4 regions of the Stenotrophomonas sp. Steno-Z10-HUANG genome follow, and region 3 is predicted to be linked to each of the others. Evidence: predicted binding sites of a transcription regulator. Region 3 holds the regulator's gene; each other region holds the start of a gene.
What was found. Region 3 encodes FliA, which starts transcription of late flagellar genes. Its sites were predicted from a motif close to TAAAGTTTNNCNNNCNNNGGCCGATAA; they were not measured.

Region 1: the regulator FliA is predicted to act here: its motif matches at 2,877-2,903, upstream of AC06E6_RS15480 (GGDEF domain-containing protein).
Region 2: the regulator FliA is predicted to act here: its motif matches at 2,953-2,979, upstream of AC06E6_RS13255 (GGDEF domain-containing protein).
Region 4: the regulator FliA is predicted to act here: its motif matches at 2,844-2,870, upstream of AC06E6_RS10855 (methyl-accepting chemotaxis protein).

Annotation. Positions count from the first base shown of each region.
Region 1 covers NZ_JBWJPA010000013.1:56,713-62,556, forward strand. Annotated here, with positions in the region: gene AC06E6_RS15465 (efflux RND transporter periplasmic adaptor subunit) at 1-475, opposite strand, end outside; gene AC06E6_RS15470 (sensor histidine kinase) at 732-2,129, opposite strand; gene AC06E6_RS15475 (response regulator transcription factor) at 2,116-2,781, opposite strand; gene AC06E6_RS15480 (GGDEF domain-containing protein) at 2,940-4,268, shown strand; gene AC06E6_RS15485 (bacteriohemerythrin) at 4,339-4,800, shown strand; gene AC06E6_RS15490 (MFS transporter) at 4,944-5,844, opposite strand, start outside.
Region 2 covers NZ_JBWJPA010000010.1:35,068-40,911, forward strand. Annotated here, with positions in the region: gene AC06E6_RS13230 (hypothetical protein) at 39-377, shown strand; gene AC06E6_RS13235 (DUF998 domain-containing protein) at 409-1,041, shown strand; gene AC06E6_RS13240 (VOC family protein) at 1,072-1,458, shown strand; gene AC06E6_RS13245 (SDR family NAD(P)-dependent oxidoreductase) at 1,511-2,269, shown strand; gene AC06E6_RS13250 (Rossmann-fold NAD(P)-binding domain-containing protein) at 2,296-2,928, opposite strand; gene AC06E6_RS13255 (GGDEF domain-containing protein) at 3,041-4,591, shown strand; gene AC06E6_RS13260 (M16 family metallopeptidase) at 4,691-5,844, opposite strand, start outside.
Region 3 covers NZ_JBWJPA010000002.1:8,264-14,107, reverse strand. Annotated here, with positions in the region: gene flhF (flagellar biosynthesis protein FlhF) at 1-677, shown strand, start outside; gene AC06E6_RS02965 (MinD/ParA family protein) at 664-1,548, shown strand; gene AC06E6_RS02960 (RNA polymerase sigma factor FliA) at 1,545-2,291, shown strand; gene cheY (chemotaxis response regulator CheY) at 2,305-2,697, shown strand; gene AC06E6_RS02950 (protein phosphatase CheZ) at 2,697-3,320, shown strand; gene AC06E6_RS02945 (chemotaxis protein CheA) at 3,325-5,304, shown strand; gene AC06E6_RS02940 (flagellar motor protein) at 5,426-5,844, shown strand, end outside.
Region 4 covers NZ_JBWJPA010000007.1:22,965-28,808, forward strand. Annotated here, with positions in the region: gene AC06E6_RS10850 (response regulator transcription factor) at 1-295, shown strand, start outside; gene AC06E6_RS10855 (methyl-accepting chemotaxis protein) at 346-2,814, opposite strand; yybP-ykoY riboswitch at 3,005-3,167, shown strand; gene AC06E6_RS10860 (manganese efflux pump MntP) at 3,176-3,757, shown strand; gene AC06E6_RS10865 (hybrid sensor histidine kinase/response regulator) at 4,307-5,844, opposite strand, start outside.

The DNA of each region.
Region 1 (5,844 bases), on a different contig from region 3:
TGGCCCCGGTCTGCTCCTGCAGCGCGCGGCTGCTCTCGGCACGCGCGGCGGGCACGATGCCCTCGGCCAGCAGCTCGGCATCGCGTCGCGCCTGCCGCGCCGCCAGGCGTGCTTCGCTGGCCGCGCGCCCGGCGTCGGCCTCGAGCATCATCCGTTCGCGGCTCTGCACCCGTGCCAGCGGCGCACCGGCCGCGACCTGGCTGCCCTCGACCGCCAGCACCCGGGTCACCGTACCGGCGTACGGCGCGGTCACCACCGCGCTGCGCTCCAGCGCCGGCTCCACCGTCGCCGGCAGGTGTTCCAGCGGAATGCCGGTGGCCGCGACCGCCGCCGCGTTGCGCACGCCCAGCGCGCGCGCCTGCTCGGCCGGCAGGCGGATCGCCGCCGGCGCGGCGGCAGCCACCGCGGTGCAACTGGCCAGCAGCAGCGCCACGCCGAACGGCAGCGCCGGAAGGAAACGGGGACGGCAGGACATCGAACAACCTCGACGTGGGGTACGGGGTGCCGGGAGTCTGCCGGGCGTGGCTTTGGAAACGCTTAAGGCGCTCGAGTGCGAAGCAGTTGCGTTTGCGTCCCGCTGCCGGCATCCGGCGGGTTGCCGCCCGCGGCGTGCCTGCACACGGCGGCACGGCCCGGCGCGCACGGCGGTTGCGAGCGCGCCGGGCCAGTGGCTGCCGTGCACGATGGAGCGGCCGTGCTGGGTCGCACCGGCACGGCGGTGGCGACCGCGGTCAGGCCTCCGGCAGCGCCGGGAACGGGCCCAGGCGGGCGACCAGTTCGCCCGCTTCGAGGCGGAACTGCAGGTCCAGCGCCAGTATCCGCGCCAGGGTCCGCGCCAGGGCCAGGCCGAGGCCGCCATGGGTGTCGGGCGCATGCTCCGGGCGCTTGCGCCAGAAGCGCTCGCCCAGCCGCGGCAGGTCGCTGTCGTGCAGATCGGGCGCGGGATTGCGGACCTCGAGCCAGGCGCCCTCCGCCAGCACCCGCATCCCGGCCACGATGCGGCTGCCGGGCGGGGCGTATTCGGCGGCGTTCTGCAGCAGGTTGGCGACGATGCGCTCGAGCAGCGCGACGTCGCTCGACGTCCACCACTCCACCGCGCCATCGAGCTGGATGCGCGCGCCCGCGGACGTGGCCCGCGCCAATACCTGGCGCTGCTGCTCGAGCAGCGCGCGCAGGTCCAGCGGCTCCGGCTGCGGCTCGGCCTGACCGGACTCGTAGCGCGACAACGCCAGCAGGCCATCGACGCTGCGCTGCATGCGCTCCACCGCCGCCAGCGATATCGCCAGCGCCGCCGCCGCGCGACCGGGGTCGCCGCCGCGCAGCGCCAGCTCGGCGCTGGTGCGGATCTCGGCCAGCGGCGTGCGCAGTTCGTGGGCGACGTCGCGCGCGAACCGGCGTTCGCGTTCCAGCGCGTCGTAGAGGCGGCCGAACGCGCTGTCCAGCGCCGCGGCCAGCGGCGCCAGCTCGGTCGGCAGCGTCGCGTCGAGCAGCGGCACCTGCGCGGTTTCCGGCGACAGCGACCCCACCCGGCCGCCCAGCCGCAGCAGCGGCCGCAGGCCACGGTTGACCACCACGATCGCCAGCGCCGCCGCGCCCAGCGCCGCCAGCAGGCTGACCAGCAGCAGCGACAGGTGGATGCGCCGTTCCAGCAGGTCCACGTCGGTGCGTTCGATGGCGACGGTGAGCAGCGCCGCGCGCGGGTCGCCGGCCGGGCCCGGGGCCACCTGCTGTGCCACCGCACGGCCGCGGTGGCCGTCGGGAAGCACCAGGTCGTAATACAACGGCTCGGCGGCGGGCAGCCGCGGCGGGCGCGCCAGTGCCTGCGCGCCGCTGGAAGACGAGCGCGCGAGCACCGCGCCGGTGCGGTCCCAGATGGTGTAGAAATCGGTGTGCCCGTGCTCGCGGAACTCGGGCATCAGCGCATCCACCGGGGTGCCGCTGGCAAGCATGGCGCCGACCGCGCGCGCGCGGTCGAGCAGCTGCGCGTCCAGCCGCGCGTACAGGTGGTGGTCCAGCACCTGGTCCAGCAGCAGGAACAACACCACCAGCAGGCTGCCCAGCCCGCCCACCAGCGCCACGATCAGGCGCCGCCGGATCGACCTCAGCCAGTGCCGCTCAGACGACCACATAGCCGAACCCGCGGCGGGTCTCGATCAGGCCATCGACGCCGGCACGCGCGAGCTTGGCGCGCAGGGTGCTGACCAGTACCTCGATCACCTTGTCCGAGGCGGTGCTGCTGCCGGCATACAGCCGCTCGAACAGGCCGCCGCGGGTATGCACGCGGCCGCGCTCGCGCAGCAGCAGTTCCAGCAGCGCGTACTCCTTGGGCGACAACGCGATCGCCCCGTGCGGACCGGTCGCCAGGCAGGTCGCGGTATCCACGCTCAGCGCGCCGGCGACCAGCCGCGGCGACGCGTCTTCGAAGCGGCGCCGCGCCAGCGCCTTCAGCCGCGCCAGCAGTTCGTCGATGGCGAAGGGCTTGACCAGGTAGTCGTCGGCGCCGCGGTTGAGCGCCTCGACCCGGTCGCTGACCTGGTCGCGCGCGGACAGCACCAGCACGCGGGTGGCGCGCCGCTGCGCGCGCAGGCCGTCGAGCACCCCCAGCCCGTCGATGCCCGGCAGCGCCAGGTCCAGCACCATCAGGTCATAGTCGTAATGCGCCAGGAACCCCAGCGCCTGGCTGCCATCGGCGGCGGCGTCGACCGCGTGGCCCTCCGCGGCCAGGGCGATGGCCAGGCTCTCGCGCAGGGCGGTGGAATCCTCGACAAGCAACAACCGCATGGGGCAGACGACATCACCGGAGACCGCGGCATCATGCCCTGTCCGTCCGGCCAATGCACCGCGGGCCTGTCATGCCGCCGTCGCCGGCGCCGGGCTAAAGTCCGCCGCGCGCCGGCCGCTAACTGCTTGCGACGACCCGCCACCGGATTCCCCCACCCATGACAGTGTCGCCGCCGGCCGGCTTCGACAGCCGACCGATCCCCCCCCTGCCCCAGCGCATCCTGCTGGTCGAGAACTCGCGCACCTTCACCACGATGCTGCGCGAGGCCATCGAACAGCGCCTGGAGCTGCCGGTGAGCGTTGCGTCCTCGCTGGCCGAGGCCGGCGCCCTGCTCGACGCCGAGGACGACTGGTTCCTGGTGCTGACCGGGCTGGTGCTTGCCGACGGCGACCGCGACGGCGTGGTGGCCTACTTCGTCGAACGCGGGCTGCCGACCATCGTGGTCAGCAGCGTCTACGACGAGGACCTGCGCCGGCGGGTGCTGCAGCAGGACATCATCGACTACGTCCTGAAGAACACGCCCGGCAGCCTGGATTACCTGGTGTGGCTGGTGCAGCGGCTGGAGCGCAACCGCCGCATCTCGGCGCTGGTGGTGGACGACTCACCGTCGGCGCGCGGCTACGCCGCCTCGCTGCTGGCCATGTACGGCTACCGCGTCGCCCAGGCCGGCGACGGCCCGGCCGCGCTGCAGGCGCTGGAAGCGGACCCGGCGATCCGCCTGGCCATCGTCGACCAGGAAATGCCGGGGATGGACGGGGTCGAGCTGACCCGCCGGCTGCGCGCCCTGCGCGCGCGCGACCGGGTGGCGGTGATCGGCATCTCCGGCAACTCCGACCCGTCGCTGATCCCGCGCTTCCTGAAGAACGGCGCCAACGACTTCCTGCGCAAACCCTTCTCGCGCGAGGAGTTCTTCTGCCGGGTGTCGCAGAACGTCGACCAGCTGGAGCTGATCGGCACCCTGCAGGACCTGGCCACCCGCGACTTCCTCACCGGCCTGCCCAACCGCCGCAGCTTCCTGGAGCGCAGCCAGCGCCAGCTGGAGCGGCGCGCCGCCGATGCCGGCAGCGTGGCGGTGGCGATGGTCGACATCGACCATTTCAAGCACATCAACGACAGCCTCGGCCACGAGGCCGGCGACCAGGCACTGCGCGCGGTGGCCGGGGTCCTGCACGCCCACACCCGGCCGCAGGACCTGAGCGCCCGTTTCGGCGGCGAGGAGTTCTGCCTGCTGGTCACCGTGGAGGACGAGGACGCCTGCGCGCGCCATTTCGAACAGCTGCGCGCGGCCGTGGCCGCGCTGGAGCTGACCCTAGGCGGCAGCACGCTGCGCATGACCGTGAGCATCGGCGTGTGCCGCATGCCGGCGCACAGCTGCACGCTGCACGCGCTGATCGCCGAGGCCGACCGCCAGCTCTACCTGGCCAAGGCCGGCGGCCGCAACCGGGTGCGCGGCATTACCCTGGACGAAACCGCCTGCGTGCTTTGATCCAGATCAACGCGGCGCGCCGCCGCCCTGCCTAGAGTGCGCCCGACAGCACCTACTTGGAGAAGCGGCGGTGGCACTTTTGGTCTGGCAGGACGATCTCAACACGGGCGTGGAGGTCATCGACCACCAGCACATGCGCATCGTGGAGATGCTCAACCACCTGCACGTGACCCAGAAGAGCATGGAGCGCGTCGCCGTGGGCGAGGTGATCGACGAGCTGATCGACTACACCCTGTCGCACTTCGCCTTCGAGGAAGAGCTCATGGAGGAGGCGGGCTACCCGTTCTGCGCCGCGCACAAGCGCGTGCACGAGGTGTTCATCAAGCGCGTCTCCGAGTACCGCATGCGTTTCGAGTCGGGCGAGGACATCACCGACGACCTGCGCAACATGCTCTCGCGCTGGCTGTTCAACCACATCCGCGGCGACGACAAGGCCTACGCCGAGCACGTCAAGCGCCACCTCAACAAGTTCGCCCGCGAACACGAGGAAGGCGGCTGGCTCGGGCGCACGCTCAAGCGCCTGTTCCGCTGAGCGCAGCGCACGCCTGCCGGCGCCGCGCGGCGCATGGCGGCTCGTGCACCATGGAACCGCCGGGAACGATGCCCGGCACCCGGCCATGAACGGCCGATGGCCGCCAGGGATGGCGGCCCCTTGCGCGGCACGCGCGGCACGGATCAGCGCCGCGACGCGGCGCGGCGCTGGATCGCCCACAACGCCAGCGCGGTGGCCAGCGCGCTGGCGCACAGGTAGCCGCCCACCGCACCGACCCCGAACTTCCCGGCCAGCCAGGTCGCCGCGTAGGGCGCCGGCGCGGCGCCGAGGATGCCGGCCAGGTTGAACGACAGCGAGGCGCCGGTATAACGCACCTGCACCGGATACAGGCTGGCCAGCATGGTGCCGCAGGGGCCGTAGGTCAGGCCCATCAGGAACAGCCCCAGCGACAGGAAGCCCAGCACCTGCCACGGGTGCGCGGCCTGGAACAGCGGCTGGAACAGCAGCCCGAACACGAAGATCGCCAGGGTCGCCCACAGCATCGTGCGGATCGTGCCGTGGCGGTCGCCGTGCAGCGCCGCCAGCGGGATGCCCGCGGCGAAAAACAGGATGCCGACCATCTGCAGCAGCAGGAACTGCTCGCGCGTATAGCCCAGCGCCGAGGTGCCGTAGCCCAGGGTGAACACCGTCATCAGGTAGAACAGCACGAAGGTCGCGAACGCCGCCAGGGTCCCGGCCACCAGCGCGAAGCCATGGCCGGCGACCACCTCGCGCATCGGCAGCCGCACCCGCTGCCCGTGCGCGACCGCGCGGCGGAAATCCGGGGTCTCATGGATGTTCAGGCGCACCCACAGGCCGACGATCACCAGCAGCGCACTGGCTAGGAACGGCACGCGCCAGCCCCAGGCCAGGAACGCGGCATCGTCCAGCAGCCGGCCCAGCAGCAGGAAGATGCCGGCCGACATCAGGAAGCCCAGCGGCGCGCCCAGTTGCGGGAACATGCCGTACCAGGCGCGCTTGCCCGGCGGCGCGTTCTCGGTGGCCAGCAGCACCGCCCCGCCCCATTCGCCGCCCAGGCCCAGG
Region 2 (5,844 bases), on a different contig from region 3:
ACGCTACGATGCGCGCATCGCACAGGACAGGCGTGACCATGACCCATTGGATCTGTAGCCACTGCAGGGAAAGCAACGAAGACACGTTCGAGCAGTGCTGGAACTGCGGCACCCGCGTCGATGGCAGCGCGGACCCGGACTTCCGCCCCGACAACGCCGATCCGGCGGCCCGGCCGCCGCGCCTGATCAATTGCCTGCGCTGCCCCGGCACGCCGATGGTGTTCGCCGGACGCAAGCGCTTCCACGAGGGCTCCCAGGCGCTGCCGTTCCTGCTCGGCAACCTCGGCGAACTGCTGGTGAACCGCGAGGCGTTCGACCTGCATGCCTGCCCGTCCTGCGGCAAGGTCGAGCTGTTCCTGGCCAGCGCAGCGCGCTGATCCGGCCTCCGGCACCCGCGCCGCGACCGCCATGTCCCACCCGCGCCGGATCGTGCCACTGTTGGTGCTCGCCTACCTCGGCATGCTGTTCGGCGGCGCGCTGCTCAAGCCCGGTTATTCGCACATGGCCCAGTACATCAGCGAACTGGGCGCCAGCGGCAGCGCGCATGCGCGGCTGATCAGCCTGGCCGGCTTCGTTCCGGTGGGCCTGCTCGCCGCCTGGCTGCTGCTGGCCTGCGCGCGGCTGGCGCCGGTCCGTGGCGCCAGCCGGCTCGGCTACTGGCTGCTGATGTGCGAACCACTGGCCTGGATCGGCTCGGCGCTGGCGCCCTGCGACCCCGGCTGCCCGGCGACCGGCAGTCTCGACCAGCAACTGCACACCCTGCTGGGCATGCTCACCTACAGCGGAACCGCGCTGGGCCTGCTGCTGTTGGCCACCGCGCCACGACTGCCGGCCCGCATCCGCCTGCTGTGGGCCGGGCTGGCGGCCAGCTGGCTGCTGTTGTTCGTGCTGATGGCCCTGCCCGAACTGCAGGCCTGGCGCGGGCTGCTGCAACGGCTGGCCGAATGGCTGGTCTATGGCGTGCTGTGCGGCGCCGCGTGGCGGCTCGGTGGGCCGGCGCGGGCCATTGCCGCCACGCGCCCGCCCATGGCAGGGGCGTAAGCTCGCGGTTCCCACCGCAGGAGCACGCGCATGGCCCACCGCAGCCGCCTGGCCGGCTTCATCATCGACTGCCAGGACACCGACGCCGGCACCGCCGCCCGCTTCTGGAGCGCGGCGCTGGGGCTGGCACCGCGCACCCCCGAGACCGACACCGACGGCGCGCAGTACGCCGAACTGTCCGGCGCCCCCGGCGGCCTGCACGTGGAAGTGCAGCGCGTCAGCCATCCCCCGCGCGTGCACCTGGACATCGAAGCGGACGACATCGACGCCGAAGCCGACCGGCTGGAAGCGCTGGGCGCGCGCCGCATCGGCTTGGTCAAGCGCTGGTGGGTGATGGAAGCGCCGACCGGCCACCGTTTCTGCGTGGTGCGCATGCAGCACCCCGACAACGGGCAGCCGGCCACGACCTGGCCGTGAACCGCGGCCTTTGCGGCGACAATACCCACCGGTTCCCGCGGAAGACGCCACGATGACGGTTCAGCCACTGCGCGATGCCCGCGTGCTGATCGCCGGCGGCAGCCGTGGCATCGGCCTGGCCATCGCCACCGCGTTCGCGCGGCACGGCGTGCGCCTGGGCCTGTGCGCACGCGGCGACGACGGCCTGCAGCGCGCACAGGAAGCACTCCAGGCCACTGCCGCCCACGTCCACGTGCACGCCTGCGACCTGGCCGACCCGGCACAGATCGAAGCCTGGATCGAGGCCGCCGCCGCCGCGCTCGGCGGCATCGACATCGTGGTCAACAATGCCTCCGGGTTCGGCAACGGCAACGACGACGCCAGCTGGCAGGCCGGCTTCGACATCGACCTGATGGCCGCGGTGCGCAGCAACCGCCTGGCGCTGCCATACCTGCGGCGCAGCACGATGCCGGCCATCCTCAACGTCAGCTCGATCAACGCCCGCGTGCCGACACCGCGCGCGACCGCCTACTCCACCGCGAAGGCCGCGCTGGACTACTACACCGTCACCTTGGCCACCGAGCTGGCGCGCGAGCGCATCCGCGTCAATGCCATCGCCCCCGGCTCGATCCTGTTCCCCGGCGGCCTGTGGGACCAGCGCCGCACCTCCGAACCGGCGCTGTACGCCAGCGTCCGCGACCGGATTCCGTTTGGGGGCTTCGGCGACCCTGCCGACGTGGCGGCGGCCGCGGTGTTCCTGTGCTCGCCCGCCGCCCGCTGGATCACCGGGCAGGTGCTGGCGGTGGATGGCGGCCAGTCGCTGCCGGCCTGAGCGCGGCCGCTCCCGGCGCGCGGCGGCTATGCCAGCTGCGCCGAGCCGATCACCCGCACCCCCGGCGCCGGCGCCAGCGCCGCCTCCACCAGCGCCGCGGCGATGCGCCCGGCCGGGTTGGTGCGCCATGCGCGCGGCAGTACCGGCCCCAGCGCACCCAGCACCCGCGCCGCCGCCTGCTCGCCCGGGCGTGGCTCGGAGCGCGCGCCACCGATCAACCCCGGCCGCACCAGCGCCAGCGACGCGAACCCCAGTGCGCGCAGGTCGCGCTCCAGTTCGCCTTTGACCCGGTTGTAGAAGAACGCCGAACGCGGGTTGGCGCCCATCGCCGAATTCAGCGCGAACACCGTGCAGCCGTGCATCTTCACCGCGCGGGCGATGGCCAGCGGGTAGCCATGGTCGATGCGCGCGAACGCCTGCCGCGAGCCGGCCTGCTTCAGGGTCGAGCCCAGCGTGCAGATCGCCGCATCCACCTGCCACCAGGGCGCCTGCAGCGGCAGCGCGTCGAAATCCAGCAACGGGGCGGACAGCCGTGGATGCTGCAGCGGCAACGGCCGCCGCACCGGTGCCACCACCGCCGTGCAGCGGGTATCGGCCAGCAGCCGCTGCAGCACCTGAGACCCCACCAGGCCGGTCGCTCCGGCCAGCAGTACGCGCATCCCGCTCCTCCTCTGCCCGGCGGTTCAAGCCGGCATCCGCCTCGCCGATAATGGGGGACATCGATCCCCCGCCCGCGGCCCGTCCGCACAGCCCGTCCGGAACCGCCTCGCGATGGCCGACAGCACCGACATTCCGCCCTCCAAGCCTGCCGGACTGGGACGCATCCTGTCACGCCGCCAGGTCATGGCCGGCGCCCCGGCGGCGGCCGCGCCGGCGCCGAAAGCCGCCGCGCACGGCCACGGCACGACGCCGCTGCAGCGGATCTTCGGCCACGCCCACGCGCCCGATGCGCTGCTGCACGCGTTCGCCCAGGGCATGTCCAGCCTGCCCGGGGAGCTCGGCGATCTCGGGCGGCTGCTGCAGAGCGCCTACGACGGCCAGGAATGGGAGCGCTACGGCCGCCTGCTGCGCCAGCTGATCGACAAGTACATCCGCACCATCGACCTGGAACCGGCGCAGGCCGGCAACAGCGAAGCCGAGCGGCTGCGCGACATGCTGCGCAACACCCTCGGCGCGGTGCTGTCCAGCCTGCTGCAGCAGGCGCCGGAACTGGAGACCCAGGCCCGGCGCATGGGCGAGGAACTGCGCGGCTGGCAATCCGGGCAATCGCTGGAACCGGTGGAACAGCACCTGCGCGAGCTGTGCCACCAGGTGGGCGTGCGCAACGATGTCCTGCACGAGCAGCACGACCTGCTGCTCAACCTGTTCGACCTGTTGCTGCACAACATCGCCGAGCTGATCGACGGCGGCAGCTGGCTGCATGGCCAGATCGGCAACGTGCGGCAGGTGCTGGCCGGGCCGCTGGACCGCACCTCGCTGGAACGCACCCGCAACGACCTGCGCGAGGTGATCTACCGCCAGGGCGTGCTGCGCCAGGGCATCGAGGAATCCAAGGCGGCGATGAAGGACCTGATGGTCGACTTCGTCGAGCAGGTCGAAGGCATGGCCTCGGAAACCGGCGATTACCACGACCGCATCGCCAGCTACGCGGTGGCGGTGCGCCAGGCGCGCAGCCTGGCCGACCTGGGCCAGCTGCTGCAGAACGTACTGCAGGACACCGCGCGCGTGCAGGCGCAGGCGCTGCGCGCGCGCGACCGCCTGGCCAGCGCGCGCGCCGAGGCGCTGGCCGCCGAACAGCGGGTGCAGCAGCTCGAGCGCGAGCTGGAGGAAGCCGGCAGCCAGCTGCGCACCGACCCGCTGACCGGCGCGCTGAACCGGCGGGGCCTGCAGGACGTCCTGGCCGAAGCGATGGGCGGCGCGCAGCCGCTGCTCAGCATCGCGATGCTGGACCTGGACCACTTCAGCCGCACCAACGCCGACCATGGCCACGCCGGTGGCGACCATGCGCTGCGCCACCTGGTGGCGACCGCGCAGACCCGCCTGGGCAGCCACGGCCAGGTCGCCCGCCTCGGCGGCGATGAATTCGTGCTGGTCCTGCCCGGCATGCCCCAGGACCAGGCCGACGCGCAGCTGCGGCGGTTGCAGGAAGCGCTGGCCCACCGCCCGTTCCAGCATGAGGGCCAGCGCGTGCACGTGCGCTTCAGCGCCGGCGTCGCGCAATGGCGCCCGGGCGAATCCGCCGACGCACTGCTGCAGCGCGCCGACCGCGCGCTCTACGCGGCCAAGCAGGCCGGTCGCGACCGGGTCGGCAACGCCGATTGACCCTGCCGCCGGCGCGGACCGCGGCCCCGCGGACGCGCGTCCAGCGATACGACCGGGGCAGCACGTGGCCGCCCCGGCATCCCTTTGCCTGATGCGGCGTTACTTGAAGTCGCCGGCCACGAACACGCTCAGGCTCTCCGGCTTGAGGTGCTTGCGGATGGCGGCATTGACCTGCTCGACCGTCAGCGCCTGGTAGGCCGCGTCGCGCTCGATCACGAACGCCATGGTGCGGTCGTAATCGAGCAGGCCCTGCAGCAGGCCGGCCACCGCGGCATCGCTGGCGCGCGACTGTTCGCGCTGCACGATGCGCGCGGCCACCGCGTCGCGCACTTCCTGCGCGGTCACCCCGTCGGACACCAGCCGTGCCAGCTCCTCGCGCAATGCGGTCTCGACCTTGCCCATGTTCTGCGGCGCAGCGATGGCCTGCACGGTAAGGCTGCCGTTGTCGTCGCGGCCGACGCGGCTGTCGTCCGCGCGCAGGCCGGCGCTCACGCCGTAGCTCAGGCCTTCGCGTTGGCGGATGCGGTCGGCCAGGCGCGACTTGAGCGGATCGCCACCCAGGATGTCCACGGCGATGCTCAGCGCCGGCATGTCGGCGTCGGCCACGTTGAGCGACAGGTTCTGCCGCGCCAGCAGCACCGCGTTGGGCTTGTCCGGCGTGGTGAAGCTCTCGCGGTGCGCGGCGCGCGGCTGGTAGCGCGTGGCGATGGGCGCGTAAGGCACCGGCGACTTCCAGCCGGCGAACAGTTCCTGCAGCTGCGCCTTCACCGCGTCGGGATCGAAGTCGCCCACCACGCTGATCTGGCCGCTGGCGGTCCCGTAGAAATCGCGGTGCCAGGCGCGCAGGTCGTCGAGCTTCAGCGCCTTGAGCTTGGCCAGGGACTCGTCCAGCGAATCGGCGTGCAGCGGATGGCCCGCCGGCCACGGATCGAAGTACCTGGCCATCGCCATCGACGCCTGCATGCCCGGCTCCTTGCGCTGCGCCTCGATCCCGGTGATGGCCTGCAGCCGCAGCTGCTCGAACTGGTCCTGCGGGAAGTCCGGCTGGCGCAGCACCTGCGCGGCCAGTGCCAGCGCCTCGGCCAGGGTTTCGCGCTTGCCGCTCAGGCGGATCTGCGCGCCCTGCAGGTTGCCGCCGATGGACGCCTCGGTCTTGAGCGCGTCGAAGCGGGCGACGAGCTGCTCGTAGCTCAGCCCCGCCGCGCCCCGCAGCAGCATCGATCCCACCCACTGCGCGGCGGTGTCGCGCCCGG
Region 3 (5,844 bases):
TCTCCAAGAAACTGCCGATCGCCCCGGTCGACCCGATCGAGGCCGGCGGCGTGATCGCCCTGGTCGGCCCGACCGGCGCCGGCAAGACCACCACCATCGCCAAGCTGGCCTCGCGCTTCGCCGAGGCCCATGCCGCGCGCGACGTGGCCCTGGTCACCACCGATACCCAGCGCATCGGCGCCCGCGAGCAGCTGTACGGCTTCGGCCGCCAGCTCGGCATCGCCGTGCACGAGGCCAGCAGCGGCACCAACCTCAACCAGCTGCTGGAGCGCCTGGCCGATTACAAGCTGGTGCTGATCGACACCGCCGGGCTCGGCCAGCGCGACCGCGCCCTGACCGCGCAGCTGCAGTGGCTGCGTGCCGCCGGCCAGATCCGCACCCTGCTGGTGCTGCCGGCCAACACCAGCTTCCAGGACATGGACGAGGTGGTGCGCCGCTTCGGCGCGGCCAACCCGCAGGGCGTGGTGCTGACCAAGCTGGACGAGACCGGCCGCTTCGGCTCGGCCCTGTCGGTGGCCGTGGACCACCGCCTGCCGATCACCTGGGTGACCGACGGCCAGGACGTGCCCGAAGACCTGCACCGCGCCTCGGCGGCCAATCTGGTGCTGCGCCTTGAAGATTTGCGCCGCGCGGCCGATATGCCCTGCAATCCGGAGTTGAACCATGCCGTCGCGTGAGTACGCCAAGCTGACCAATGCCTTCCCGCTGTCGGCCACCCGCCGCCAGCCCGCGGGCCCCGTGCGCACCATCGCGGTGACCGGGGGCAAGGGTGGCGTGGGCAAGACCAACGTCTCGGCCAACCTGGCCGTGGCGCTGGCCGGCATGGGCAAGCGCACGCTGCTGCTGGACGCCGACCTCGGCCTGGCCAACATCGACGTCATCCTCGGGCTGCAGCCCAAGCACACCCTGGCCGACCTGGTCGCCGGGCGCTGCACCCTGGAGGACGTGATCATCGAAGGCCCCGACGGCCTGCTGGTGGTGCCGGCCGCGTCCGGCCGCCGGCACATGGCCGAACTGCAGCCGGCCGAGCACGTCGGCCTGGTCAACGTGTTCTCCGAGCTGGAACGCGACCTGGACGTGATGATCATCGACACCGCCGCCGGCATCACCGACAGCGTGTTGACCTTCTGCCAGGCCGCGCAGGACACGGTGGTGGTGGTGTGCGACGAGCCGGCCTCGATCACCGACGCCTACGCGCTGATCAAGGTGCTCTCGCGCGAGCGCGGGGTGGACCGCATCCAGGTCGTGGCCAACATGGCCCGCGACCCCAACGAAGGCCGCATGCTGTACGAGAAGCTGGTGCGGGTGTGCGAGAAGTTCCTGGCCGACGTTTCGCTCAACTACCTGGGCTGCGTGCCGCAGGACGACTGGCTGCGGCTGTCGGTGCAGCGCCAGCAGCCGGTGGTCAAGCTGTACCCGTCGGCGCCGGCGGCGCTGGCGCTGCAGGAGATCGCCCGCCGCACCGCCCGCTGGCAGGCGCCGACCGAGCCGCGCGGCGGCGTCGAGTTCTTCCTGGAGCGCATCATCCAGCGCGGGGTGGCGACATGAACCCGGCCGCCCATTACCGCGAAGTCCAGCGCGCCAGCGCCAACGACTGCATCGCCCGCCATTCGGACCTGGTGCGGCGCATCGCCCACCACCTGGCGGCGCGCCTGCCGGCCAGCGTCGAGATCGACGACCTGATCCAGGCCGGCATGATGGGCCTGATCGAAGCCTCGCGCAGCTACGACGCCGAACAGGGCGCCTCGTTCGAGACCTACGCCTCGATCCGCATCCGCGGTTCGATGATCGACGAGATCCGCCGCGGCGACTGGGTGCCGCGCTCGGTGCACCGCCGCGCCCGCGACGCCGCCGCCACCATCCGCCGCATCGAGCAGGCCACCGGCCGCGCCGCCAGCGCGACCGAGGTGGCGCAGGCCATGGACATGCCGCTGCCCGAGTACATGCGGCTGATCGAGGACGCCGCGCGCGGCCAGGTGCTGAGCCTGGAATCGCGGATCGAGGACCAGGGCGAACTGGACACCCCGGCCACCGGCGGCCCGACCCCGCAGCAGGTGCTCGAGCGCAGCCAGTTCGGCGAGGAACTGGGCAAGGCGATCGGCCAGCTGCCCGAACGCGAACAACTGGTGCTGTCGCTGTACTACGAGCAGGAGCTGAACCTGAAGGAGATCGGCGCGGTGCTCGGGGTCAGCGAGTCGCGGGTATGCCAGATCCACGGCCAGGCCATGCTGCGGCTGCGTGGCCGGTTGAAGATTTTCGAGGCGGCCGACGCCGGCCTCGTCGAACCATGAAGAGGAACACCTTTTGAACAAGAACATGCGGATCCTGATCGTCGACGACTTCTCGACCATGCGGCGCATCGTCAAGAACCTGCTGGGCGACCTGGGCTTCACCAACACCGCCGAAGCCGAGGACGGGCATGCCGCGCTGGCGCTGTTGAACAGCCAGCCGTTCGATTTCGTGATCACCGACTGGAACATGCCGGTGATGACCGGCATCGAACTGCTCAAGGCGATCCGCGCCGATGCCAAGCTCAAGACCCTGCCGGTGCTGATGGTCACCGCCGAGGCCAAGCGCGAGCAGATCATCGAGGCCGCGCAGTGCGGCGTGAACGGCTACATCATCAAGCCGTTCACCGCGCAGACCCTGGAGGAAAAGCTGGGCAAGATCTTCGAGCGGCTGGCGGCGAGCGCCTGATGACCATGCCCAGCGGAACTCCGAGCGAAAAATCGATCCTGGTGCAGCACCTGCAGGACGCGCTGGCGGCGCTGGAAAGCGGCGACGAACACGGCTGGCGCCGGGAAATCGACGCGCTGGCGGCATTGCGCACGCAGCCGATGATGGCCGGGCTGGGGCGGCTGGCGCGCGAGCTGGGCCAGGCCCTGGGCGAGCTGCCAACGGTGCCCACCGAGGCCGGCGAGCTGGACGACGCCTGCGCGCGCCTGGACCACGTGGTGGAGATGACCGAAAAGGCCACCCACCGCACCCTGGACCTGGCCGAGCAGTGCCGCGAGCTGGTCAGCGGCCTGCGCGAGGGCAGCGTGCCGGCGATCGAACACGAGCAGGCGCTGGAGCGCATCCGCCACAACCTCACCGAGATCGCCCTGACCCAGAGCTACCAGGACCTGACCGGGCAGATCATCCGCCGCGTGGTCGGCATCGTGCGCCGCGTGCACGAGGGCTTCGGCGCGCTCGGCCTGCCGCCGCCGGAAGACGAGGCCCGTGGCCGCGGCCTCGCCGGCCCGGCGCTGGAAGGCATCGACCGCCACGCCGTCAGCCAGAACGACGCCGACGACCTGCTCTCCAACCTGGGGCTGTGATGCCATGAGCGCCTTCGCCGACGACATCGCCGCCGATTTCATCATCGAGGCCCAGGAAATCCTGGATCGCCTCGGCGAACAGCTGGTCGCCCTGGAGCAGTCGCCCCGCGACAACGACCAGCTCAACGCGGTGTTCCGCGGCTTCCACACGCTCAAGGGCGGCGCCGGCTTCCTCGGCATCAACGCCATGGTCGAGCTGTGCCACGCCGCCGAGGAAACCCTGGGCATGGCGCGCTCGGGCAAGGCGGTGCTGCAGGCGCACCACTTCGACGCCGCGCAGCAGTCGCTGGACTGGCTGCAGGCGATGCTCGACGCGGTGTCGGCCGGCACCGATCCGCAGCACGCGCCGCCGTCGCTGATCGCGCTGTTCGACGTCGATGCGGCCCCGGCCCCGGCGGCACCGGTCGCGGTGGCCGCTCCGGCGACGGCCGGCGACCTGATCACCGAAGACGAGTTCGAGAACCTGCTGGACCAGCTGCACGGCGGCGCCGCGCCCGGCACCCGCCCGGCGCCGGCCAGCGCCGCGCCCGCCGCCAAGGGCAGCGACGAGCTGATCACCGAGGACGAGTTCGAAAGCCTGCTGGACCAGCTGCATGGCGGCGCCGCACCCGGCAGCCGCCCCGTCGCGGCCAGCGCCGCGCCCGCCGCCAAGGCCGGCGGCGACCTGATCACCGAAGACGAATTCGAAAGCCTGCTCGACCAGTTGCACGGCGGTGCCGCGCCCGGCGCCCGCGCCCTGCCGGCCATCGCGCCGGCCGCGCCCGCGCGCGTCGCGCCCCCGGCGCCGGCATCGACGCCGGCACCGGCACCGGCCGCGGCCAAGGCCGCGGTCGAACCGGAACAGACCGTGCGCGTGGACACCAAGCGCCTGGACGCCATCGTCAACCTGATCGGCGAACTGGTGCTCTCGCGCAACCGGCTCAAGACCCTGCGCACGCGCCTGAAGGACGAGGAACTGGACCGCGCCGTCTCCACCCTGGACATCGCCACCGCACGCCTGCAGTCGGCGGTCATGCGCACCCGCATGCAGCCGGTGGGCAAGGTGTTCTCGCGCTTCCCCAAGGTCGCCCGCGACGTCGCCCGCAGCCTCAAGAAGGAAGTGGACCTGGAGCTGATCGGCGCCGAGACCGAGCTCGACCGCAACCTGGTCGAGGCGCTGGCCGATCCGCTGGTGCACCTGGTCCGCAACGCCATCGACCACGGCGTGGAAATGCCCGACCTGCGCGAAGCGCAGGGCAAGCCGCGCATGGGCCGGGTACGGCTGTCGGCGCAGCAGGAAGGCGACTACGTCAGCATCGAAGTGCAGGACGACGGCGCCGGCATCGACCCCGAGCGGCTGCGCGCCAAGGCCCGCGAGAAGGGCCTGCTGGACCCGGAAGCGGCGGCTCGGCTGAGCAGCGAGGAGTGCCTGCACCTGGTGTTCCTGCCGGGCTTCTCGACCAAGCAGCAGGTCACCGACATTTCCGGCCGCGGCGTCGGCATGGACGTGGTGCAGTCGCGCATCCGCGAGCTGAGCGGGCAGATCCAGATCCAGTCGGAACTGGGCCGCGGCAGCCGTTTCCTGATCCGCGTGCCGCTGACCCTGGCGATCCTGCCGACCCTGCTGGTGCAGGCCGGCGAGGACATCTACGCGCTGCCGCTGGCGCGGGTGATGGAAGTGCTGCACGCGCCGCGCACCTCGCTGGGCTGGTTCGACGGCCGCGCCGTGCTCGACCGCAAGTCGCACACGCTGGCGCTGGTCGACCTGCGCCAGTGGCTGGACGTGGAACCGGCGCAGTCGACCCTGCTCACCATCGTGGTGCTGCAGATCGGCGAGGCCCGCTTCGGCCTGGTCGTGGACCAGGTGCGGGGCCGCGAGGAAGTGGTGATCAAGCCGCTGCCCAAGGCCCTGCGCGGGCTCAAGGGCTATGCCGGCGCCACCCTGATCGGCGACGGCCGCATGGCGCTGATCCTGGACGTGGACGGGCTGCGCAGCCAGGAGTAAGCCCACCGGTCGCGCCGGTAGCGGCGCATGACCGCCGCAGCCCGCGGCCACACCCGCCCGCCGCGCCCGCGGCCGCCCCCCACCCGTTCAAGTACCCCGCGCAAACGCCGATATCCGTTAAATGGACAGACTCAGCATCATCGGACTCTTCCTCGCACTGGCCTCGCTGGTGGGTGGCAGCATACTCAAGGGAGCCGGCCTGTCCTCGCTGTGGTCGCCGGCCGCCTTCGTCATCGTCATCGTCGGCACCGTGGCGGCGATCCTGCTGCATACCTCGCCGGCGATCTTCCGCCATGCCTTCAGGATCGTGCGCTGGGTGGTGCAGCCGCCGGCCAGCGACCGCCAGGCGCTGATCCGGCAGATCGTGGAATGGAGCAACATCGCCCGCCGCCAGGGCCTGCTCGGGCTGGAGCCGCAGGTGGAGATGCAGGACGACCCGTTCCTGCGCAAGGGCCTGCAGCTGGTGGTGGACGGCGTCGAGCCCGACGCGATCCGGCACATGCTGGAAATCGAACTCAGCGGCCAGGAACACCGCGACCT
Region 4 (5,844 bases), on a different contig from region 3:
CTGGGCACCGGCCGAGGCGCACAACGTGCCGCCCACCGACCACGAGGAACGCGAGGTCGGCCAGCGCCTGCGCGAACTCACCCCGCAGCAGTTCCGGGTGCTGCAGATGCTCGGCGCCGGGCGCCTCAACAAGCAGATCGCCTACGACCTGAACGTGTCCGAGGCCACGATCAAGGCGCACGTCACCGCGATCCTGCGCAAGCTCGGCGTCACCAACCGCACCCAGGCGGTGCTGATGGCCGGCAAGCTGGCCATCGACGACGACAGCATCGTGCTGCCGCCGGAAGAAGACTGAGCCACGCCATGCCGGGGCGGCACGCCGCCGCCCCGCCGTCGCGTCCACGGTCAGGCCGCCGGCGAAAGCCGCGGCGCGGCGGCGCCGTCCACCACGAAGGTTTCCGCCGCCGCCGCCAGCTCCTGCGCCTGCTCGTGCATGGCCAGCGCCGCCTGCGAGGACGCGCGGGCGACGTTGCCGCTCTGGCGGGTGCCGTCGCCGATGCGCCGCAGCAGCCGCTCGACGTCGTCCACCGCGCTGACCTGGCGCGCCGACGCCGCGTCGATGCGCGCCATCGCCACCACCACCTGCTGCACGCGGCCGCCGATGTCCTGCATCGCCTCGCCGCTGCTGTCGACCAGATGGGCGCCGGCCTCGACCTGCTGCAGCGAGGCATCCACCAGCGCGCGGATCTGCTGCGACGCCGCGGCCGAGCGCTGCGCCAGCTGCCGCACTTCGCCGGCGACCACCGCGAAGCCGCGGCCATGGCTGCCGGCGCGCGCGGCTTCCACCGCCGCGTTGAGGGCCAGCAGGTTGGTCTGGAACGACAGGCTGTCGACCGTGGCGACGATCTCGCGGATATGGCGCGAGGACGCGCGCAGCCGCTCCATGCCGGCCACCGCGGCGGTGGTGGCCTCGCGCCCGCGTTCGGCGGCCACGCTCGCGGCTTCGGAGATCTCGGCGCTGTGGCGCGCGCTGTCGGCGTTCTCGCGCGCCTCCCCGGCCACCGAGCGTACGCGCTGCAGCGCGTCGTGCACGTCGTCGACCTGCTGCTGGACCTGCGCGGACAGTTCGCGGGTGCCGCTGGCCATGTCGGCCACCGCCGACTGCACGCTGCCGGCCGACTGCTGGATGCTGGAGACAATGGCCCCGACCTGGCGCATCGCCACCTCCAGCCCCTGCCGCAGCCGCGCGTAGATGCCGTCGCCATCGTCGCGCATGCGCGCGCTCAGGTCGCCACGGGCGAAGTGGCCGATCACCCGCGTGGCATCGCCGACCTGGGTCTGCACGCTGTCCAGCAGCGCGTTGATGCGCCCGGCCAGCTCGCGCACGAAGCCCTGCTTGTCGGCCAGTTCGATGCGCCCTTGCAGGTCGCCGGCCGCGGCCGCGGCCACGACCGCCGCGACTTCGTGGGCGATTACCCGCTCCAGGCGCCGGTCCTGCCATTCCATCACCAGCCCCAGCACCCGCGCCTGTTCCAGCACCGGGCTGGCGCGCAGCAGGAAGCCGGTGTTGCCCAGCTCGACTTCGGCATCGACCGTAGCGCCCTCCCCGCGGGCCCGCGCCAGCACCGCGGCCACCTCGGTGCCGAGTGCAGCCACGTCTGCGCCGGTATCCACCGCGGCATCGACGCCCGCCTCGGCGAAGGTCTGGCGCAGGGCATCGTTGGCGTACACCACGCGTCCGTCGCCATCGGTGACCAGTACCGCGGCACGCGCCACGTCCAGCGCCTGGCGCACGCGCTGGTTGGCCAGCGCGGCCACGCGCTCGCTGGCGATGCGTTCGCGCAGGCTGGCCTGCATCTGCATCAGCGCGGTGGCGAGGCGGCCGATCTCGTCATGCCGGTTGCGCACCACCAGGGTGCCGTCCAGGTGGTCGTCGGCGATCGCCCCGGCGAACGCCGCGGCCGCGGCCAGCGGCCGGTCGATGGCACGCAGCAGCAGCACCAGCAGGGTCACCAGCAGCGCGCCGACGATCAGCACGGTGGCGGCGAAGGCGGCGTTCATCCAGTTGCGCGCGGCGGCCTGCCCGGCCTGCTGCGTCTGCAGCGCGCTGCGCTGGTCGCGCTGCAGGCGCAGGATCACCGGGTCCACCTGCGCGGCATAGTCGTCCAGCGCCTGGGTCTCGCTGTCCACGCCGAAGCGCGCCGCCGCATAGGACAGGAACGCCCCCTGGTAGCGCTGCATCGCCTCGCGCACCTGCGCGCGCACCGGCTCGGGCATGCGCGCGCGCTGCAGCAGCAGTTCGAACGGCATCGCTTCGGCGCCCAGTTCGTCGGCGTACTTCTGGTCGCGGCGCAGGATGAAGTCCTTCTCGTGGCGGCGCATGCTCAGCATCGACACCTGCAGCTCCGGTTCGCGGTATTCGCCGATCAGGTTCTCCACGGTGTGCACCGCGGCGCGCAGTTCGCCCTGCATGCCGCTGTCGGCATCGTGGCCGAGCTCGCCGATGCGCTCGTCCAGCAGCCGCGCCGATTCCAGGTAGGCCTGCAGCGCGGTGGCCAGCCCGGGCGGCCACGGTTCGGCGCCAGGCACCGGCGCCAATGCCTGGCCCAGCTGCGCACGCGCCTTGCCGAACGCCTGCCCGGCGGTGGTCGAGAACGACATGGCATACTCGGCCTGCGCGCGCCGCGCTTCGGCGAAGGCACGCGCCAGGTTCTCCAGCCGCGCCGCGTCCTGCTGGTAGCGTTGCAGGCGCTGGTCGGCGGCACGGGTGCCGGCGCTGAGCCAGGCATAGGCCGAACCGATCACGGCCAGGCCGACCACCAGGGCCAACAGGCTCAACCGCAGCTTCTGGGCGATTCCAAGCGGGAACTTCATTGCACGACTCCGGGCGTGGGGACGCCTCTGGATCGGCCGCTGCCGCGCTTTCTTTAGGACGTCCGGCGAACGCAGGCGCGCCGCGGGCGGCGCGCGGCGCAATGAGGCCAGCGCCTGATGACAGGCGCATGTCAGCGGCCGCAGGCGAGGGCCGCGGGCGCCACGGCGGCGTGCTAGAATCCGCGCTCCCTTGGGGAGTAGCCTGCTTCCAGCGTCTGGAAGCGCACGCGTCAACACACTCGACCATTGCGTCGTGGCGCGTGCGACCGGTTCCACGGTTGGCGAGACCAACGGCATGCGAGCGCAACGTCAGGTCGGGCGCGCCGCGTGCCGTCCGTGTCCGCCCGGCCAGGAAAACCCGATGTCCCCACTTTCCATCCTCCTGATCGGCTTCGCCATGTCCACCGACGCCTTCGCCGCCGCGATCGGCAAGGGGGCGGCGATGCGCCGGCCGCGCCTGCCCGACGCACTGCGCGCCGGCCTGATCTTCGGCGTGATCGAAGCCATCACCCCGCTGCTGGGCTGGTTGCTGGGCCGCGCCACCTCGCAGTACGTGGAAGCGTTCGACCACTGGATCGCCTTCGTCCTGCTCGGCGCGCTGGGCGTGCACATGATCGTGGCCGGGCTGCGCCCGGATGCCGAGGAGGAAACCCAGGACGCCGGCGACAACCGCCACCACCGCTTCTGGACGCTGGCCGCCACCGGCCTGGCCACCAGCATCGACGCGGCCGCGGTCGGCGTGAGCCTGGCCTTCCTGGACGTGCATATCGGCGTGGTGGCACTGGTCATCGGCCTGTGCACGCTGGTCATGGTGACCCTGGGCATCATGCTCGGGCGCGTGCTCGGCGCGCTGGTCGGCAAGCGCGCCGAGATCGTCGGCGGCGTGATCCTGATCGTCATCGGCGCCAGCATCCTGTACGAACACCTGCACGGCGCGGCCTGACACGCAGGTTCGGGGCTCGCCCCGCACGGCTTTCCCGGTGAAGCCCCATGCGCGGCAAGCAGCGCATCTACGCCGAGCGGCCGGCAATCACCGGTTCGCCCGGCGCCGACGAGGTTCTACCGCCGGGCAACGAGGAACCCCGTAGGTGCGGGGCTCGCCCCGCACGGGCTTTCCCGGTGAGACCCCATGCGCGGCAAGCGGCGCATCTACGCAAGCGGCACGGCCGGCAATCACCGGTGCGTCCGGCGCCGACGAGGTTCTACCGCCGGGCAACGACGAAGCTCCACGTAGGTGCGGGGCTCGCCCCGTACGGGCTTTCCCGGTGAGGCCCCATGCGCGGCAAGCGGCGCATCTACGCAAGCGGCACGGCCGGCAATCACCGGTGCGCCCGGCGCCGACGAGGTTCTACCGCCGGGCAGCGAGGAGCCACGTAGGTGCGGGGCTCGCCCCGCACGGGGTTTCCCGGTGAGACCCCATGCGCGGCAAGCGGCGCATCTACGCGGAGCGGTGCGGCCGGCAATCGCCGGCGCAACCGGCTTCCACGAGGCCCTACCGCCAGGCGGTCAGGAAGGCGCGCAGCGAGGCCGGCTTCACCGGCTTGGTCAACACCCGGTAGCCGCGCTCGCGCGCCATCCGCTTCAACTCGTCGCGGCCGTCGGCGGTGAGCAGCGCGCCGGGCAGCGGCCGGCCGGCGGCGGCGCGCAGTGCGACCAGCGCGTCGAGCCCGTCCATGCGGTCGTGCAGGTGGTAGTCCACCAGCATCACGTCGGGGTGCTCGGCGATCTTCCGCAGCGCGATGTCCACGGTGCTGGCGGCGATCACTTCCACCTTCCAGCGGCCGAGCAGCGCGCGCATGCCGTCGAGGATTTCCTGGTCGTTGTCCACGCACAGCACACGCAGGCCGGCCAGCGCCTCGTCGCCGCCGAAGCCCGGCATGGCGCGCGGCGGCGGCGCCACCGCCGGGGTCGGTACCCGCGGCAGGGTGATGGAGAACATGCTGCCGCGGCCGGGCTGGCTGCGCGCATCCAGGCCATGGCCCAGCAGGCGCGAAATGCGCTGGCAGATCGACAGGCCCAGGCCCAGCCCCTGCTCGCCCCAGTCAAACGGCTGCTGGTAGCGGTGGAACTCGTTGAAGATCTGCTGCATGTGGTGCTCGGGAATGCCCGGGCCGGTATCCCACACCTGCAGTTCGACCTGGCCACCGCGCACCCGCAGCGCCAGCACGATGCGCCCGCTGCGGGTGTAGCGCAGCGCGTTGGCCATGAAGTTCTGCAGCACCCGGCGCAGCAGCCGGCGGTCGCTGCGCACCCACGCCGGGCGCGCGAACACATGCAGCCGCAGCCCGCGCCCGGCCGCCACCGGGGTGTACTGCGCGGCCAGCTCGCGCACCAGCACCGCGGCATCGAAATCGCTGAGGGTCGGGCGCAGCCCGCCGGCATCCAGCCGCGACACGTCGAGCAGGCCGTCGAGCAGCTCCTCGGCCGCGCGCAGCGAGGCGTCCACGCGCTCGGCGAGATGGCGTTGTTCGTCGTTCTCGTGCAGGCCGTCGCGCAGCGCCGAGGCGAACAGTCGCGCGGCGTTCAGTGGCTGCAGCACGTCGTGGCTGATCGCGGCCAGGAAGCGGGTCTTGGACTGCTGCGCCGCCTCGGCCGCCTGCGAACGCTCGGCCACGCGCTGCTCCAGGGTCTCGTTGGCCTCCAGCAGCGCCTGCTCGGCGCGCTTGAAGTCGCTGATGTCGTTGTAGCTGGTGACGTAGCCGCCGCCGGGCAGGGCCTGGCCGCGCAGTTCGATCACCTTGCCGTCGGCGCCGGTGCGCTCGAACACGTGCGGCGTGCCGGCGCGCATGTGGCCGATGCGGCGGTTGATCTGCACCTCGATGTCGCCTTCGCCCAGTTCGCCGCGCTCGGCGTTGTAGCGGATCAGGTCGGCGACCGGGCGGCCCACGTAGAGCATGCCGTCGGGGTAGCCGAACATCTGCTGGTAGCGGCGGTTCCACGCAGTCAGGCGCATGTCCGGATCGACCACGCTGACCCCGGCGCTGATGTTCTCCAGGGTGGTCGACAGGATCTCGCGGTTGAAGCGCAGCT